DNA from 3 places in the Companilactobacillus sp. FL22-1 genome. Region 3 is predicted to be linked to each of the others. Evidence: predicted binding sites of a transcription regulator. Region 3 holds the regulator's gene; each other region holds the start of a gene.
What was found. Region 3 encodes LexA, which represses DNA repair genes until DNA is damaged. Its sites were predicted from a motif close to CNAACANNTGTTNG; they were not measured.

Region 1: a site for LexA is predicted at 1,805-1,818, ahead of ACG72T_RS00470 (ATP-dependent DNA helicase). Genes of this name have one in related genera too.
Region 2: a site for LexA is predicted at 1,124-1,137, ahead of uvrC (excinuclease ABC subunit UvrC). Genes of this name have one in related genera too.

What each region holds. Positions count from the first base shown of each region.
Region 1 covers NZ_JBINJY010000001.1:104,760-107,969, forward strand. Annotated here, with positions in the region: gene ACG72T_RS00470 (ATP-dependent DNA helicase) at 1-1,772, opposite strand, end outside; gene ACG72T_RS00475 (TetR/AcrR family transcriptional regulator) at 1,912-2,466, shown strand; gene ACG72T_RS00480 (methyltransferase domain-containing protein) at 2,538-3,210, opposite strand, start outside.
Region 2 covers NZ_JBINJY010000004.1:1,264-4,473, reverse strand. Annotated here, with positions in the region: gene ACG72T_RS03995 (hypothetical protein) at 1-29, shown strand, start outside; gene ACG72T_RS03990 (SPJ_0845 family protein) at 209-361, opposite strand; gene ACG72T_RS03985 (hypothetical protein) at 434-994, opposite strand; gene uvrC (excinuclease ABC subunit UvrC) at 1,207-3,024, shown strand; gene map (type I methionyl aminopeptidase) at 3,038-3,210, shown strand, end outside.
Region 3 covers NZ_JBINJY010000002.1:127,919-131,128, reverse strand. Annotated here, with positions in the region: gene purE (5-(carboxyamino)imidazole ribonucleotide mutase) at 1-327, opposite strand, end outside; gene ACG72T_RS02160 (YneF family protein) at 565-786, opposite strand; gene ACG72T_RS02155 (DUF896 domain-containing protein) at 849-1,091, opposite strand; gene lexA (transcriptional repressor LexA) at 1,186-1,809, shown strand; gene ACG72T_RS02145 (Gfo/Idh/MocA family protein) at 1,892-2,875, opposite strand; gene rplS (50S ribosomal protein L19) at 3,037-3,210, opposite strand, start outside.

The DNA.
Region 1 (3,210 bases), on a different contig from region 3:
TGACTGAACGGACGCTGCTTATAAGTCGTTTGAATATACTGGGTGATCAAAATCTCCTGATTTTCAATGGGGAATGGCGATGGCAATCGGTAAGCTAGACTGTTATCAATCCCACCTAAAACACTCTGATAATAATCCATTGGCGATAAGGTTGCTGAAAACAAGACCGCACCCAGACCTAAATTAAGCGATTCATCTATAAAATGACTAGGATCTAAGCAAAGCTGTTTAACTATGAGATGCTTGTCCTCTATAACGATTCTAGTCTTATAGCTGTCGTTATATAACGCTCCAATCTTAACAAAGGTTAGAGCTTCAAAAAAATAGTCTTTCACATCGTCTAAAAATGCCGAATTTTTTTGTTCCGCCATCCAATCACTAACAAAATCATCAAACTTACCGAGCGCCTTTAGTAGTTCTAAAGGTGCATCACTTGAGATTTGCTCTTCCTTATCAAGTTCTTTGAGCGATCGTTTGATCTGATTAAAAACTCGGCGAACCTTTTTTAACTGCTTTTGAAAATCAGCACTTGCCTTCGTTTCAATAGCTTTGGCCTGCTTTAATAATTTAGCAATTGCTTGATCACTGATCGTGGCCGAATACATATCCCGCGAACGACTCACTAAATTGTGAACTTCATCGATCAAGAAAAAGTTGTCCGTATCTTTTTCCACAAAGAAACGTTGCAAGTAAACCAGTGGATCAAATAAGTAGTTGTAATCACAAATAATCAAGTCGCAAAACAAAGAAGCATCTAAGGAAAATTCAAATGGATCAACCATATGTTTTCGTGCGTATCTTTCAACCACCGAACGTGTAATAGCATCTTCATTCGTCAACAAGTCTGCCAAAGCCGGTTTCAAGCGGTCATAATAGCCTACCATATAAGGATTTTCTTCCGGTGGAACGTCGATTTCTTCAGGAAAACGAATTTTATCTTTGGCCGTCAAAGTCATACTTTTGATTTTTAATCCGTGATTGGCCATTAAAGTAACCGTCTCTTCAGCCACATGGCGCGTACTTTGCTTAGCAGTTAAATAAAACAGTCGTTGAATCTTCTCTTCGCCCATAGCCTTAATTGCTGGAAAAAGGGTTGAAATCGTCTTACCAGTACCAGTCGGTGCTTCCACAAATAATCTTTTTTTGAGCACGATAGTTTTATACACGGCCGCCGCTAATTCATGTTGGCCAGTTCGAAATTTTGGAAAAGGAAACGCCAATTGTTTGATAGATTCATTGCGCGTTTTTCGTAACTTTGCTCTAAGAACTAACCAATATTCGTACTCGTCGATCAATTCTTGAAAAAATTTCGTCAAGCTAGCCCGATTCAATACTTGATCATTAGTCGTTACGGCTTCGTTATTCACTTGAAAATAAGTCAGACGCAAGGTAACTTCATCAAATTCTGGATGGTCTTGTAAGATGATATAACCATAAACTTTGACCTGAGCCCAATACAATTCTAGGGTGTTATCGCTTAAATCTTCATAAGCTTGCTCTGAAGTTTTGATTTCTTCAATCGTTATTTTGTCAGCTTGGGCAGTGATGCCATCGGCTCTACCAGAGATCAGGTATTGCGTATCATTCATAGTAACAGCCGTCTTTAAATAAACTTCACTTTGATAATTTACGTCTTTTGAACGCAACTTTTGGAGATGACGATGGATTCGGGCTCCATTTTGCGCCGTGTTCTGACTGTTCTTAACCTCAATGAGGTCTCCGCTACGCAGAACGAATTCTACCAATTGACGAATTCCAATCTTAGTCGTCATGACTTACCTCCCAAATTACTAAGTTACATTGTAAAACATGTGTTCGACTTTGTCTGTAATCATTTCTTTTTCGGTGACGTTTTCACTAGAAACTTATATAATTATATGTATCACACGATTGAGCAGGGAGGGACGCAAAATGACCAAAGACACGAAACGGATTTTACGTGAAGCCTTGTGTACCACACTCCACCACAAAAATATCGATCAAATTACAGTTAAAGATATTGTGACGGAATGCCATCTGACTCGACAGACCTTTTACAATCATTTCTCTGATATTTATGAGTTAGTTGAATATTCCGCTAGTCTAGAAGCTAAAGAGATTCTTGAGCGGACTGCTAACTACGAACACTGGCAGGAAGGTTTTTATCAGATCATGCTCTTAACTAAAAAAAATCAAAAGATCACCAAGAATACTTATCAATCTGCCTATCGCGACGTTATGCTCAAATATCTTTTTAAAGTACTATACAGTTATGTGATAAACATTGTGGAAAAGCAAGCTGTCGGTTTGAACGTTGAACAACGTCACAAGAATTTCATCGCCCATTTTTACAGTTTGGCTTTCATTTCACTGATTTTCGATTGGTTCCGTCATGATATGAAAGAAGATCCTCAAGAACTGGTTAATGAGATCGAAGTATTAATCGGCGGAGATTTCAAAAGCGCTTTACATAAATATGCAAATTAAGAGCCATCTAAACCTCAAGACAAGGGTTAGATGGCTCTTTGCAATTTTAAGCAATTATTAAAAAATTATTCTTACTTCATTTTTCCTACTAAGATGGTGGCACCAACAGTTATTTCAGAAACTGGGCTCCAATCGATCAGGCTGTTATCCACATTAAATAATAACGGCGTCATACCGATAAAAGCTGCCCTTTGCGCTTCGGAAACTGAGTACGTCTTAGTGGCATCAATCTGATCGACCAGTTGATAGTGCTCTTGGAAGTAATCCAACACCTTTTGATTGGAATAACTGGCTTGTTGCAGTTGATCTTGAGCTTGTTTTCGCAATTCCTGGACATGATATTGGTTGGGAATAACTTTGAGCACAAATCCTCCCGGTTGAAGAATTCGATTAAACTCGTTGTAATTGGCTGGCGAAAAGATATCCACAATCCCATCAATCACTTGGTCTTGAATTGGTAAGTGAGCTAAATCTCCGACAAACCACTGCACAGGTGTATTGACACCTTTAGCTGCTAATTGAATTGAATCTTTAGAAATATCAAAGGCTAAGACCTTTCGGCCCTCTAACGTAGCCATCTTTTTGGAATAATAGCCTTCTCCACAGCCGACATCTAAAATACTGGTCAAGTTCAGCTGTTGAATCAATGACATCATTTTGTCCGCAATATGATCGTACATTCCGCTCTCTAAAATCAAATGACGCTTCTCAAACGAAGCCTTATCATAATTTTTCACTTGTTTT
Region 2 (3,210 bases), on a different contig from region 3:
ATCCTTTCGAAGACGAAGATGAGTTGTAAACAGGGTCAACAGTTTATCATTTGGGTAGCGCTTTTCTACCAACACGATTTAACTTAGATACCAAAAAAGCCTAGGACAATTGAGTTCTAGGCTTTTCTAATTCAAAGGATTCTTTTTGAAGAAATAGTAAAAATAAATGGCTTCCACTTTTAAACAAAGTGACATTAAACAAGAGAAATTATTTTTTATCTTTCAGATTCTTTTGATCTTTTGAAGATTTCTTATCGGCAGAATCTACGCGTTTTACGTTTTCTTTTACATCATCGGGAAGAGAGGCAAACTTATCAAATAAACTGCCAAAATTACTTTCACGTTTCACTGTTAGGCCCATCGGTACCAGCCCCTTTCAAGTTTCATTTTTAATTAACTATATTATAGAACCTAAGTGCACAAAAGGCAATTTTTAGTTAACTTTTTTAATTTTACCAGTAGCAATAGGCAAAGTCACATGAGCATCATAATTGCCAACTACGCCACCTACGGAAGCAGGTAGCTCAAGTGATTGAGGAACACCATGAACATAGACTACTCTCTTATCTAAGTCCAATTTGTCTGTTCCAAAAACTGACTTGAATTGAGATTGTAACTGATCCAAAGGAACGTCTTTTTCATAGGCAAAATGACCGTTCTCATCAGAGACGGGATAATTATCATTTGGAACATCGATTTTTTCTGGAGCATTGTCGAAAGGCACCATAGTTGTACCTGAGACCGCTTCAGTTTCTGGCAAATCGACTAAGCCGTCGTGATTTACGTCTTGACTCATTGTAGCAATTTGAGCATCTTGGCCATTCTGAAAACCATGGAAATGTTCCCAATGCTGGGTGTTCTTTGGTGTATCAAACATTTCGATCTTAATGTGCAAATTGTTCTCTTCAACAGTAAACTCAGCTGATCCGTGAGCACTGCTGCCGATAAACTCGGCGTTTAATGGTACGATCTCTGCGATATATTTTTGACTCATATGACGATACCTCCGATTGATTTTATTTAATTTAATTTTACAAAACCAATCATAAAGGGTGAAAAATAATTGTCAAACAATCAGCAATAATCTTTTTAGCAGACCATTCTAATGAAAGAAAAGTATAATAGAACATATGGTTGCATATAAGTTGACAATTAGTAAGAATAACTTATGATTAACAGAGTCTGAATTAAAAGGGAGGTTTATTGTTGGCGACTGAATATATAGAACATAAACTAAGCCTGCTGCCACCTCGTCCGGGTTGTTATCTAATGAAAGATATCAACTCTAAAATAATTTACGTTGGAAAAGCTAAAAATCTTAAGAATCGGGTTCGGTCTTATTTTAAGAGTTCTCATGAAGGTAAGACAGCACGACTAGTTTCGGAAATCCGTGACTTTGAGACGATCATTACTTCCAATGATAAAGAAGCCTTTTTGTTGGAAATAACTTTGATCCAGAAACATCAACCTTATTACAACATCAAACTAAAACGAGGGACCGGCTATCCTTATATAAAAATCACTAACGAGCGTGATCCTAAGATGGAGATCACCGGTTTGATCAAAAAAGATGGAGCCTATTATTTTGGACCTTATCCAAATGTTTGGGCTGCATCAAATACTCTAAATTTCTTACAAAAAGTCTATCCATTGCGTCGCTGTCAGGGACATTTAGGTAGACCTTGTTTGTATTACCATATGGGACAATGTTTAGGAGCTTGTTTCCAAACTGTTCCTCAAGAAAAATATGATAAACAAATTGAAAAAATCAAGAAGTTTCTAGGCGGCAATGTTGGTGAAATCAAGCATCAACTAGAACGGCGAATGGAAACAGCCTCAAAAAAAATGGAGTTCGAACGTGCAGCTGAATTGCGTGACCAGATCAAATATATCGAGACTACGGTTGAGAAACAAAAGATCATTTCTAATGATAGTACACCGCGAGATATCTTTAATTACTATGTCGAAAAAGGTTGGATTTCCATTCAAGTTTTCTTTATTCGACAAGCCCGTTTAATGAAACGAGAGAAGAAAGTTTTTGCCTGTATTAATACGCCAGAAGAAGAATTATCGACCTATATTTTGCAATTCTATAATCGCCGGAACCAAGTTTTACCAAAAGAGATCTTAGTTCCAGATAATTTGGATAAAAAGACGCTTTCTCAAGTTTTGAATATTCCTTTCCGAACACCGCAACGTGGTCAGAAAAAAGACTTGATGGATATGGCCGCAGAAAACTCAAAATTAGTTTTGCAAGAGAAATTCCGCTTGATGGAGTTAGATAATCGTCAAACTTATGGTGCCCAGAAGCAAATTTTTGAAGCTTTAGACTTGCCTTATGGTCATATTATTGAATCGTTTGACCATTCGCATATTCAAGGGACCAATCCCGTTTCTGCGATGGTAATGTTTAAAGATGGCCGTCCTGAAAAGAGTGGTTACCGGAAGTATAAAATCAAAGGTGAAGTTGAGCATCAATCGGGAGCAGATGAAGCTGCCAATACTCGAGAAGTGATCTATCGACGTTATTCACGTTTGCTGAAAGAAAAGTCGCCATTACCAGATTTAATTCTAATGGATGGTGGTATCATTGAATTGCGTGCTGTGATGGACGTTTTAGTCAATGAACTGGGAATCGATATACCTGTGGCCGGAATGGTCAAAGATGATCACCATAATACTTCACATTTGATCGTGGGAGAAGATGGTGTGGAAGTACCGCTCGACCGTAAGAGTCAAGGCTTTTACTTATTACAAAGAATTCAAGATGAAGTGCATCGCTTTGCTATTACTTTCCATCGTAAGACCAGAAGTAAGAATGCTTTGTCGTCACAATTGGATAATATTCAAGGCGTAGGGCCCAAGACTAGGACAAAATTATTAAAGAAATTTGGTTCTGTCAAGAAGATGAAAGAAGCTTCCATAGAGCAATTGACTGACTTAGGTATTCCTAAGACAACGGCTCAGACGATTAAAATTACGTTAGCAAGTACTGATTTTCACAAAAAGTATCACAAAGGATAGAGGGAGAGATTTAATGATCACATTAAAGTCAGAACGAGAGATTGAGGGAATGCGTGAATCCGGCAAGATTTTAGCTGGAGTTCATTTAGGTTTAAGAGATATCATCAAACCTGGTATTTCCGCCTATTCGATTGAAGAGTTCGCCAACGACTACATTGAAGCCCATGGAGCAACTCCTTCAGAAAA
Region 3 (3,210 bases):
AACGGGAACGCCAGCAGGCATTTGAACAATCGACAATAAAGAATCGATTCCTTTTAGATACTTAGATGGCACGGGAACACCGATCACTGGCAAGCTTGTTGAAGAAGCTATCATTCCTGGCAAGTGGGCAGCACCACCAGCTCCAGCTATGATTACTTGAAAATGTTTATCAGCCTGATTGGCAAAATCTAACATCTCATGCGGCATCCTGTGTGCCGAAATAACTTTTGTTTCAAAACTAACACCCAACTCATTCAAAACATCAATCGTGTTCTGCATGACTTTCAGGTCAGAAATTGATCCCATAACTATTGCTACATCGTGCATTTCTTTTTCCACCTTTCTGCTCTGGTAACCAAATTCTATCAAGGAATCATTTTTCTTTCAATGCTAAAAACGCATTTTATTCTTATTTTTTTAATTATTGTTCGTATTTTACGTTTTCATACAGTTTTTTATATATTTAAAAATTAAATAGTTCGTATTTTAAAGACATGTTTATTTTTTGGCAAAAAAAATAAGCGATATGCATATTAAAATATACATATCGCTCAAATGATCTGACTATTTATTATTCTTTTGTGAATTCTTCATAGTATTCATTAATTGATTAAGCTTCTTTTGTGAAGGCTTTTGGCCCATTTGAGCCATCATTTGTCTGATCATATCTGCACTGATTGGCGGATTGTCTTGGAAGTATTTCTTCATGTACCATCTAGCGATGAAGAAACCGCCGACTAGACCGACTAGTAAAGCTATCACGCCAACGACTATTGTTGTACCCATTTATGTTCTCACCCTTTCCATACACTTATTAATATTACAAAAAAAGTTAACTAATTGAAAGCCTAATCGTCACGCAATCCTTTTTTTCGTTGAATTTCGCGAACTTTTTCTGGAGTGACTTCTTTTCCGTCTTTATCGTAAACTTGCAGCATTTCGATTTGTGACTTGAAAGCAGCCCGAAAGTTCTTCAAATATTCCTTTCGCAATTGGGCTTGTTGGTCCTCTTCTTCTTTGGTAATCGTACCGTTTTTGGCCTTGTGGGCTAATTCATTGATCTTTTTAAGTAATTCGTCTTGTTCTTTCATTTTTCATTACTCCCCAATACAATCGAACACTTGTTTGAACTTGTATTCAAATTTTGATACAATCTATTTAAGATATTAACAATGAGGTGTTCTAATGTCAAAAGCTGAAGGCTCTAAACAGTCACAAATTTTACAATGCATTTATGATTATTTAGATGAACATGGATATCCGCCCACTGTCAGAGAAATCTGCGAAGCTGTAGATTTGTCATCAACATCAACGGTCCATGGTCATCTCTCACGTCTTGAGAAAAAAGGTTACATCCAACGTGACCCTACCAAACCTCGCGCTATTGAATTAACTGGCGCAGGTTTGAACTCGATTGGCGTCAAATCAAAACAGATTCCGATCTTGGGTGCCGTTGCTGCTGGTCAACCAATTACCGCAGAACGTAACCCTGATGGATACTTCCCTATCCCACCAGACTTAAATCGTGATTCTGGCGAATTGTTCATGCTAGAGATCCACGGAGAAAGTATGATCAACGCTGGTATCTATGATGGCGATCATGTAATCGTCCACGAACAAAGTTCAGCTAACAATGGTGAGATCATCATTGCCATGACGGAAGACATCGAAGCTACATGTAAGAGATTCTACCAAGAGAATGGTCACTATCGCTTACAACCGGAAAATGACACAATGGACCCAATTATTCTAGATTCAGTCGAAATTCTTGGTAAAGTTGTGGGCTTATATCGTTCACAAATCTTCTAATCCAAATAGAGAATTGATATTCCCAATTCCTAACTAAAGAAATTCCAGTTGTTAACTAACTAGTTAACTGACTGGGATTTTTTTAATCAAGATTCAAATTCACTGACTTCAAAGCTTCCTCCACCACAAACATGACGCTTTCACTCTGTTGTAGGCGTTGTCTTACTTGAAGAAAATCTTGCTCACGGATGATTTTTTCAAAAGCAACGAATTCTTGATACATTCGATGAGGATAAACTTTATTATCGACATGTTCAACTAATTGTTTTTGATTGTCGTAAATATCAAATGACTCTAATCGATTAGTGGGACCGTTGACAATAATCGACCCTAGACTTCCTTGAAGGCTAGTTTGACGCTTAGGGACGACAGAATCTTTCGCACCAATAGCAACTGCCTTACAATTGTCGTAGTCCATCAAAAGAATCCCAGAAGTATCAACACCTCGAGCAATATTGGGCAGATATTTGACTTGTTTAGGACGCCCTAATAAACCGACAATGAAATGGATATTATAGATATTTAAGTCTAACAGTGCGCCGCCACCTTTTTTAGCATCAAACGCCGGTAAGATCTGTCCCGCTAAAAAATCGTCGTAACGAGTGGAATACTGCGAATAATTGCTTTCAATCAATTTCATATCACCGATCTGTGGTAATTTCTGCTTTAAATCAAGATAATTTTGCAAATATTGATTGGTGATCGCCTCTAACAAAAATAACTGCTTATCTTGGGCGATTTGCTTGAGAATTTCAAACTCTGACAATTTTACCGTAAAGGGCTTTTCAACGATGACATTCTTGCCATGTTCCAAAGCTTTTTTAGCAAAACTGAAGTGTAAAAAATTCGGTACCGCAATATAGACTGTATCGAACCCTCCATCTGCTAAAGCTGTATCAAAATCGGTGTAAATTGCGCCAATGTGATATTTAAGCTTCAATTGATGCAACACGTCCAAACTTCTTTGCGTCCCTATCAATGCAGTTAATTCGGTATCAGGCAAGTCCTTAGTGATGGTCAAAAAATCATGCACGATGTTCCCTGACCCAATAATTGCTAATTTCATTCGTAGAGTGCTCCTCGTTGTTTTAATTTTTAATCCATTAAAACACCTTCAGAAATCTTTTAGGGGCAAATATACTAAATGGTAATTGAAATTAAAAAAATTCCTAAGAAAAAACCGTCTTCTCAAATTTGAGAAAACGGTTTTTAAAGCTCAAGTATTAATTAGATGTCACGACGACGTTCTTTAATACGAGCAGCCTTACCTGTACGAGCACGTAAGTAGTAAAGCTTGCTACGACGTACACGACCATGTCTGATAACTTCAATTTGTTCTACACGAGGTGTGTTTAGCGGGAATGTTCTTTCAACACCAACACCGTTACTCATCTTACGAAC